Linked DNA regions of Desulfurobacterium sp. TC5-1. The protein of the gene in region 2 interacts with the protein of the main gene of each other region in a pairwise test. Links are inferred from orthologs where the notes say so. Each region holds a gene or a part of one and is shown on either strand. Other genes may lie near its edges.

Region 1 (3,886 bases), 100 kb from region 2 along the record:
CTTTTCAGACATTTTTTACTCCAGACTGCCCGGACTATTTCTTTTTGAATTCTCTGCTGACTAACTCCTCAGCTTTTTTTTTAAACTTTTCAGCTTCTTCAAACTGCTTTTTTCCCTCCAATACCTCCGCTATGGCAAAGTATATGTCAGCTGCTTCCATATATCTTCCCTCTTTCTCAAGTGCCATAGCATAAAGTTCCTGTGCTTTTAAATCTTCAGGATATCTTGCAAGGTACGGAACCACGATCTCCTTTACAAGGGCTGTGTCTCCCTTTTCAAGGGCTTTCGTGAGAACATCATACATATCTTCAGCTTCTTTTGAAACTGCTTTGCCTTTAAATGCTTTTAGTCCGGTAATCACAATGGCTATTGCTGCTGCAAGGATTAGAGCTATAAAGTATATGGGAGTTTTCTTTTCTTTTGTTACGACTGTTTTTGGCTTTTTCGCTTTTGATACCATTGGTTGTGAATTAACCTTGGGTTTTGTAGATATCCGGGGTTTAATCATTTTCTTTTCAGGTTCAGGAATTTTCTCTATCTTTTCTCTTTTTGTGGGTTTGATTTCGGTTTCAAAGTGAAGATATCCGATGGATTTTTCCTTTTCTGCTGCTTTTTTATAACCTTTTACCAAGAATGCTCTAACAGAGTATGTGTTGTTGTCCTCATAGAGAAAGGCTTCTTTTTTAATTTCGTCGGGTAACCCTTTGAAAAAGTTAATCGCCTTCTCTTTATTATTGGTTTTGTAGAGAAGAACGGAATATGTTGCATTTTCTGACTTTGAAACTTTTGCCGGTTGTTTTTCTGTTTTATTTTGTGTTGCATTTGCCGGATTTTTAGATATGTTCTTGTTATGTTTTTTGGGAAAAATACTTGTTTGCAGGGTTTTATCATCCACTTTTGCAATAAAGGCTCCCTTAAATATCTTTCTTATTTTATTCTTGATAAGAAATTCTTTTGCTTCATCGTAGGTATTAAATAAGCCCACCCTTACCTTGTAATATCCATCGACTATATCTATCCTTGCATCGGGATACTTTTCTGTTTGTTTTAGGGTTTTATATGCTGCATCTATGTTTTTTCTTGCGCACAGTTGAATAGAGTAGAAAATCCTGGCAAAAGCTGATGCAGGAAAAATAAGTAATGTTATGATAATTAACCAGAATCTTTTCACTTACTCTTCCCCCTTCGTTTCCTTTTTAAGAGTTTTTACTTCTACTTCAAGAGAGTGTATGATGTCTAACATCTGCCTTAGAGATTCCATAACAGGGTCGGGTAACTGCCCATGTTCAAGATCAACACGGGTTGTACGTATTCCATCTCTCTTAACTATTTTACCAGGAATACCAACAACTGTTGAGTTCGGTGGGACATCTCTTACTACAACGGAATTGGCGCCTATTTTACAGTTATCACCTATCTTTATCGGGCCAAGTATCTTTGCTCCGGCACCTATTACAACGTTATTGCCTATTGTTGGATGTCTTTTCCCTTTATGAGTACTTGTTCCGCCGAGGGTTACCTGATGGTATATCGTTACATCGTTACCTATCTCGGTTGTTTCACCTATTACCACGCCCATACCGTGGTCTATGAAAAATCGTCTTCCTATCTTTGCACCCGGGTGAATCTCTATGCCTGTAAACCACCTTGAGAAGTGGGATACCATTCTTGCAAGTAACTTGAGTTTCTTTTCCCAGAGGAAGTGTGCTATCCTGTGTAGCCATATTGCGTGGAGTCCGGGATAACAGGTTATAACTTCAATAACGCTCCTGGCGGCGGGGTCTCTTTCGAAAACAACAGCGATGTCTTCTCGGATTCTTTTAAGCATTTCAGGTCTACCTCTTTGCCACATAAAGGAAGGTCAGAGGAAGATTATATACGATAAATCTATGCGGCGCAAAAGAGACGGCAGGAATAATTGGGAAAGAGAGGGGAAACCCCCTCTCTATAGGAAAGGTTACTTTGTAATCTTTTCGAGATTGATGTAGTTGAGCTTTCCACCTTTTGCTCTGAAGGCTTTGAGCTTCTTGAGTAAAGCTTTCTCTTTGGCAAATTCTGCCTTGAGAACGTCGTCTGGCTTGTGGTTGTCTTTGCAAGCCGGGTCGTGAGGTGTAATGTGACATGTGAGGCAGTTTGGATACTTCTCGGCAATAGCCTTTCCGTGAGGATATTCGCCGTGGCAATCCTGACATCTTGGAATGAAACCGTGCTTGTTGTGGTGACAAGCAACACAGGCGACTTTGCTGTGTTTTGTCTGAGATGTTTCGAGATTGTGTGCAACATAGCTGTGGCATGCAGCACACTGAGAATTCGGTGTATTTTTGCCGTATGTGATGTTGACAGGGTAGTGTGGGTTGTGGTGACATGCAAAGCAGTCGTTATTTGTCTGATCAGGTCTATGCGGAAGGTGACATTCAAGACACTGAGGAATGTAGCCGTGAGTGCTGTGGTGGCATGCTGCACAACCAATCTGTGTGTGCTTGGTTGGCTTTTCCTGCATAAGGTCATAGATGGGACCGTGGCAAACCTTACAGTTCTTTGCGACAAAGTTTTCAGGTTGCCCTGTTCCAGGATATTTCTTTCCGCCAACATAACCTGTGAAAGGTGTTGTAACAAGCATTGGCTTCTTGATAGCGTGTGGATCTGTGTGACACTTCATGCAATCCGGGATAGAAGGCCCGTGGTAGAGACCGTGGCATCTTGTACATTTGGGCATTTCTTCTTCCCAGCCCTTCACGCCTTTCTTGGGGCTCCACTCGTGAAATCTTTCGTGACAGATAGTACAGCTGAACTGGTGCCTTCCACCCTCTTTCTGCATTGCTTTGTAGATGCTGTAGTGACAGGCGCCACAATCGGCTGGCTTGAGCGGCTGAACCGGTTTAGTAAATAAAGCCTTCTCTTCCGGACCTATCTTCGGAAGATTTCCTCCGTTTGTAAGGGAGGGTGGGCAGTTTGTAAGGGTCACACCGTAAGCCGTTGTAGCACCCATCAGCGCAGAGCAGAGGATGAGTGCCTTTAATTTCCCTCTCATTATTAACAACCCTCCTGCTTTGGGATTTTCAACTTTACATCTAATAATAACAGAGAGACTATGCACTGTCAACAATATTCCAAATCTCCTCAAAATCTTTTGTTAAAAATTTCTTACCATTATGAAATTCCGTATTTGGATAATCTATACCTGAATTCTCTGAATGTAAGTCCCAGGAGGGAAGCTGCCTCCTTTTTCTTTCCTCCTGTTTTTTTAAGAGCTTTTAACAGATATTCTTTTTCTAAGTTTTCAAGTATTTCTTTTAAATTGACACCTTCATCCGGAATTATAATTTCTCTGTGGGATTTTGTCTCTTCATTGCTCAGAGGTAAAGAAAGAATGTCTCTGTCTGATAGTATTACAGCTTTTTCCACAATATTTCTTAGTTCTCTCACATTCCCTTTTAAGGGAAGCGACATGACGTAATTTATAAACTCTTTTGAGATGGTTCTAAATTTTTTTCCGTATTTTTTTGATAGTTTTTTTGCAAAATATTCTATAAGCAATGGGATGTCTTCTTTTCGTTCCCTAAGAGGCGGGAGGTTAATAGTGATAGTTGATAGCCTATAAAATAGGTCTTCTCTAAATAGCCCTTCGTTTATTTTCTCTTCTAAATTGCGGTTTGTAGCAGCTATTATTCTTACATCAACGTTTATTTCTTCTATTCCGCCTATTGGTCTTATTTTTTTCTCTTCTAAAAACCTTAATAATTTTGCTTGAAGAGCAAGAGGCATATCGCCTATTTCGTCTAAAAATAGAGTTCCACCATCTGCTTCTTCTATAAGACCTTTTTTATTCCTTGTTGCACCGGTAAAAGCTCCTTTCTTATACCCGAAGAGTTCACTTTCGAGAAGT
Region 2 (5,339 bases):
AGAGAGTTAGCAGTGGCAAGTCCCAAATCGTTATGGCAGTGAACACTTATTATGGCTTTGTCTATATTCTTAACATTCTCCTTTATGGCGAGGATTCTATCGTGCCACTCATCCGGAATAGCATATCCCACAGTATCAGGAATGTTAACAACTTTTGCCCCCGCTTCTATAACAGCCTCAAGAACTTCATAGAGGTAAGACAGTTCCGTCCTTACGGCATCTTCAGGTGAAAATTCAACTTCAGCTCTTCCTTCACTTATGTCAATAATCATCTTAACAGCGTCAACAGCACGCTTTAAAACCTCTTCTCTTGTCATTCTCAACTTATACTTAAGGTGAATGTCTGATGTTGCTATAAATGTGTGAATCCTCGGTCTTGCAGCACTTTTAAGCGCATCCCACGCAGCCTTTATATCCGCTTCAACGGCCCTTGCAAGAGAACAGACTGTTGAATTTTCCACTTCTTCAGCTATCCTTTTAATAGCTTCAAAATCAGCAGGCGAACTTATCGCAAATCCAGCCTCTATTATGTCAACGCCAAGCCTTTCAAGTTGCTTTGCTATTTGAACTTTTTCGTCAACCGTCAGGTTAACACCAGGGGTTTGTTCACCATCCCGAAGAGTAGTATCAAATATGTAAAGTTTTTCCCGTTCCACGACCGCCTCCTGTAGTTGTAATCAGTTATCGTTTAATATTATAGTTTACAGGTATCTTTTTCAAGGAACATAAGTTAAGGTGATAGAATAAAGCACAATTTATCTATGTAAGGAGGCAGTTAACCGGTGGAAGCACAGGAAACAATTTTAAAAGCTTTGATAGAGGGAAACAGCAACTGGGTTAATTCCCGCGATAAATCCTACTTTGAACCGTTTATAGAGTGCCAGCATCCGGTAATAACAATGGTAAACTGCTCAGACGCAAGAGTCCACGCAACAATATTTTTCGAAGATCCAACAGACAAAATTTTTCTCATAACAAACATCGGCAATCAGATTGCACCATCAAGAGGTTCAATAGATTTTGGCATCTACAACCTGAAAACACCTATCCTTCTGATATTGGGACATACCCACTGCGGTGCCGTAAAGGCAGCATTAAGCAACTATTCAGACGAACCGATAAACATTAAAAACACCCTTGACCATCTCCACATACCTCTTTCAACGGTGAAAAGAAGCGATAACTTTGAAAAGATGTGGCTTGAAGGTGTTGAAAAAAACGTTGACTACCAGGTATCAGAAGCCATGAAAATGTACGGTCACATCGTAGAAAGTGGAAAGTTAACAATCATAGGTGCCGTTTATGACTTTACAAACGCATACAGAAAAGGCTCTGGCAGGGTGATTATAAGAAATATCAACGGCGAAAACGACAGAAACCACATCAAAAATCATCCAATACTTAAAAACCTACCGGAAAAGATAAAAGAAAAAGCTTTCCTGTGAACATTATACAGAGATGTTTATTCTGCCTGAAAGTTTTAACCTTACGGTCTCTATCTGACTTTTATCAGGCGGTCTTTCCAATCTGTAAGAGACAGCAACGGGAATAAACCCTGCAGAAAGCAGCTTATTCTTTAACTGTTCATCAAGAAGCTTAAGTTTATTTAAAATCCTCTCATCCTCTGTTAAAAAGTCAACAGAAACTTCATTATTTATAACAAAAAGAGAGACAAATACAGAGATGCCTTTCCTGTTAATTTCAATCTCCACCTTAACCCCGTCTTCCTCTTTTTCAAAGTAAACATCTATGTCAGTATCTTTAATTTTGATAGGGAAAAGAACGACATCTCCGACAGGCAGAAAGTAAAAAGCCATAATGGCAAGAAGTAGCTTTTTATAATCTTCTTCTGAAAGTTTTCCCCGTGAAGAAGCGACAAGCTCTTTAGCGGCGGCAATCAATTTAAAAATCGTTTCGGATGAAAAGAGAGAAGAGAGAAAGTTTGCAAAAAACTTATCATCAAAAGTCCCGGCATTCCAGACTTCAGGGTAGTGTTTCTTTAAATATATAGAAACGATTTTTTCAAACGAATCGGCATCAAGAAAAGGTAGAAGCGATTTCAGAATGAACTTCTGCGCCCACTCAGGATCAATCTCTACAAGCTTTAGCTCAAGCTTCGGCGACAAGGACTTTATGATAAAAGTAAGAATCTGCCCCGGTTCAAACTCTTCATCAACGTCAACCTCAGCAACAATTACTCTGTTTCCAACTAAAATCTTTGCCTTTCCATCTTCCGTATATCCGAGAAATTTCAGTTTTAATTTTTTTCCTTTTAACTCATCGGTAGAATCACCCTTCCTCTCTCCCTGAATGACAGAAGAGAGAAGCTTCTCCATATCTCTCCGTGAAAAATCCTGAAGCTTTGCTGGAAGATTCCTGCTTATTGCTTCAGCAGGGATAATACCTTCTATTTTTCTTATCTCTATAACAGCCCCCTATCCAAACAGTTCAGTTGAAAGGTAACGCTCGCCGGTATCAGGAAAAACTGTAACAACAGGTGTTTTAAGCTTTCCGTCTTTAAAGGCTTTTAAAACAGCGGCGACATTTGCACCGGAAGAGATACCGGCAAGTATTCCAAACTCTCCGGCAAGTTTTTCACAGTAATACTTTGCCTCATCAAAAGTTACAGTGATAGGGAAAGAAACAACAGACATATCAAGTGTTTCAGGAATAAAACCGGCACCTATTCCCTGAATCTTATGGATGCCGGGTTTGCTTCCGGATATAACAGCGGATTCTTCAGGTTCTACCGCAACAATAACGGCATCAGGATTTACCTCTTTAAACCTTCTGCCAACACCCGTTAACGTGCCGCCTGTTCCGACTCCGGCTACAAAAGAACCGGGAATCTCTCCAAGCTGTTCCAGTATCTCAACAGCAGTACCTTCATAGTGAGCTTTTATATTTGCAGGATTTTTAAACTGCCGGGCAGGAAAGTATAAATCGGAATTTTCAGATATTCGCCTTTCAACCTCTCTAATAGCACCGGGGATTCCAAGAGAAGCAGGCGTTAAAATAAGTTCAGCACCGTAAGCCTTCAGTATCTTCTTTCTCTCCTCACTCATGTTTTCCGGCATAACAATCGTGCAGCCGTAACCTTTTGCAGCACAGACAAGGGCAAGACCTATTCCCGTGTTTCCGCTTGTAGCCTCTATTACTCTCTTTCCCTTCTTTAAAAGCCCTCTTTTCTCTGCATCCTCAACAATCGAAAGGGCAACTCTGTCCTTTATACTGCCGCCGGGATTAAACATTTCAAGTTTTGCGTAAAAGGTCACACCTTCAACGGTAAGTTCAAAAAGAGGCGTATTTCCAATAAGTTCAAGGATACTTCTTGACAATATACCCATCAATTAAACCCTCTATCTGCAAAATTTTTCTGCCTTTTACAGCTTCTTCTTTTATTATTTTATCAAGAATTTCATCTTTTACGACTGTAAATCCGTTTACGTGCTTTGAAGCCTTGCGAAAGTGGAAATCTTTAAGGGAAAATTCCTCAGCAAGTTGATTGTAAAAAGAGAGCGGTAAACATTTATGAACGCCGTTTACATCTTTAATTCTTTTTAAATTAGCGGTAACGGATTCTCTCGCAATCCTTAACTTTGCCTGTCTGGTAAGATTCCGTCTTATAACCTCCTCAAGGGAATCGGTGCACGTGAGAAAATCACACAACAGCTTTGTAAGTTCGTTGATTCTGTCTGAAACCGGAAGTATTGAACCTCTGTAAGCAATTTTTCTATGAACAGCCCCACGGTAAATTTCAGCGGTAGCACCTTTTAACCGCTCACCGTGATCAACAATACCTCCAAAAACAAGGACAGTATCTTCATCAACATCGTCCCGCGTCAGCGTCTCATCAGCATTCGGATCAAGGACGACAATACGCTTTTTTAAAGGTTTAGAACAAATCTCAAACGGAACATCCGGCGTAAAGAACTCTTTTAGATAAGGCACACAGTAGCCTTCACTATCTATAAGATAAAAGTTCTCAGGCGTAAAGTAATCTTTAACAACACCGAACATAATCTCAAGCTGATTAAAAAGACTCCTCTTCTCCTTATCAATCAATGAAGGGAAAAATCGCATGTCAACAGCAATGTCCGGATACGAAAAATCCTCTCTTGATATGATAGAAACACCTTTAAAACTACCACTTGACTTTAGAATAACTGCATCAGCTATAGCGCTACCAGTTGAAAAGAGCAGGTTTACACCACCAACACTATCAAGAATTCTACCGGGAAGAATCTCACCAAATTCTTCCTTTCCAACAACCTTAAACCTGCCCGTAGCAACAAGGTAGGCAAGTCTGTTAAAAAGGTCGCCTCTTCCCGGCTTCCTCAAGTATTTGACATTCTCAATACCTGCACGTTTTAAGCGCTCCGCAAAAATCTCCTTTGCTCTCTTAAAAATCATCTCTCTCCTTCTTATGCTTTCTGTTTTCCTTAAATTTAAAGCCAGCACTCATAAATGCTAAAATGAGAAAAAAATAGCGAGAGGTTGCAGGTGAAAGGAATAGCTGATGTAAAAGGCTTTTTATGTGGAACTGGAAAGGGCAACATAAAGAACACCCTCAAACCATCAAATAAAAAAGATATTCTGGTGATAGTTTCCGAAAAACCGGCAACGGCAGCGGCGGTCTTTACAACAAACGATGTTAAGGCTGCACCGGTTAAACTGTCTCAAAAATTGGTTAAAGCCTATGAAAAAGTCCACGGTATCGTTGCAAACAGCGGAAATGCAAATGCCTGCACTGGCGAAAGGGGAATGAAAGACGCTGAAACAATGGCAAAAATCTGCCAGAACCTTACGGGAAAATCACCGTTTTTAGTCGCATCAACAGGTGTAATAGGCGAATTTCTACCAATGGACAGAATGGAAAAAGGGATAGAAGAAGCGGTAGAAAACTTGGGAAAGGCAACCTCTAAAGAGGCTGCCCAGGCTATAATGACAACCGATACATTCCCGAAAACCGCCTTCTTTGAAGGAAAAGGTTTTACCATCGGCGGAATAGCAAAAGGGGCAGGTATGATAGACCCTGCAATGGCAACGATGCTTTCGTTCATCGCTACAGACGCAGAGATAGACAAAAAATTGCTTGAAAAAGCGTTAAGAGAGGCAAACGAAATAAGCTTTAACGCAATAACCGTTGATGGTGACATGAGCACCAACGATACTGTATTCTTCCTTGCAAACGGTACATCAGGAAAGAGAATAACGGAAGAAAATTACGGCGAATTTTTAGATGGTTTGAAAGAAGTGATGAAATCCCTTGCCTACCAGATTGTAAAAGACGGAGAAGGCGCAACAAAAGTGGTGAGGATTAAAGTCATCGGTGCAAG

Evidence for each region. Proteins that work in one complex are often made in the same cells at the same time.
Region 1: the proteins of cysK (region 2) and cysE interact in binary tests that used the Escherichia coli proteins (3 or more experiments, as listed by UniProt). The link is inferred for Desulfurobacterium sp. TC5-1 from one-to-one orthologs.

What each region holds. Positions count from the first base shown.
Region 1 is NZ_ATXC01000001.1:1,033,117-1,037,002, reverse strand. Bases 1-2,717 are described here. They hold cysE (serine O-acetyltransferase), read right to left. Parts: upstream 1,829-2,717; coding sequence 1,172-1,828; downstream 1-1,171. Other genes in these bases: H153_RS09385 (hypothetical protein), read right to left, coding at 1,958-2,717; H153_RS0105305 (SPOR domain-containing protein), read right to left, coding at 35-1,171; polA (DNA polymerase I), read right to left, coding at 1-12. Outside these bases: more of H153_RS09385, read right to left, coding at 2,718-3,031; H153_RS0105290 (sigma-54 dependent transcriptional regulator), read right to left, coding at 3,151-3,886.
Region 2 is NZ_ATXC01000001.1:931,644-936,982, forward strand. Bases 1,392-4,391 are described here. They hold cysK (cysteine synthase A), read right to left. Parts: upstream 3,348-4,391; coding sequence 2,436-3,347; downstream 1,392-2,435. Other genes in these bases: H153_RS09330 (carbonic anhydrase), read left to right, coding at 1,392-1,445; H153_RS0104780 (hypothetical protein), read right to left, coding at 1,449-2,336; H153_RS0104790 (tRNA (guanine-N1)-methyltransferase), read right to left, coding at 3,319-4,391. In the rest of the region: H153_RS0104770 (2-isopropylmalate synthase), read right to left, coding at 1-656; more of H153_RS09330, read left to right, coding at 783-1,391; more of H153_RS0104790, read right to left, coding at 4,392-4,413; bifunctional glutamate N-acetyltransferase/amino-acid acetyltransferase ArgJ, read left to right, coding at 4,504-5,339.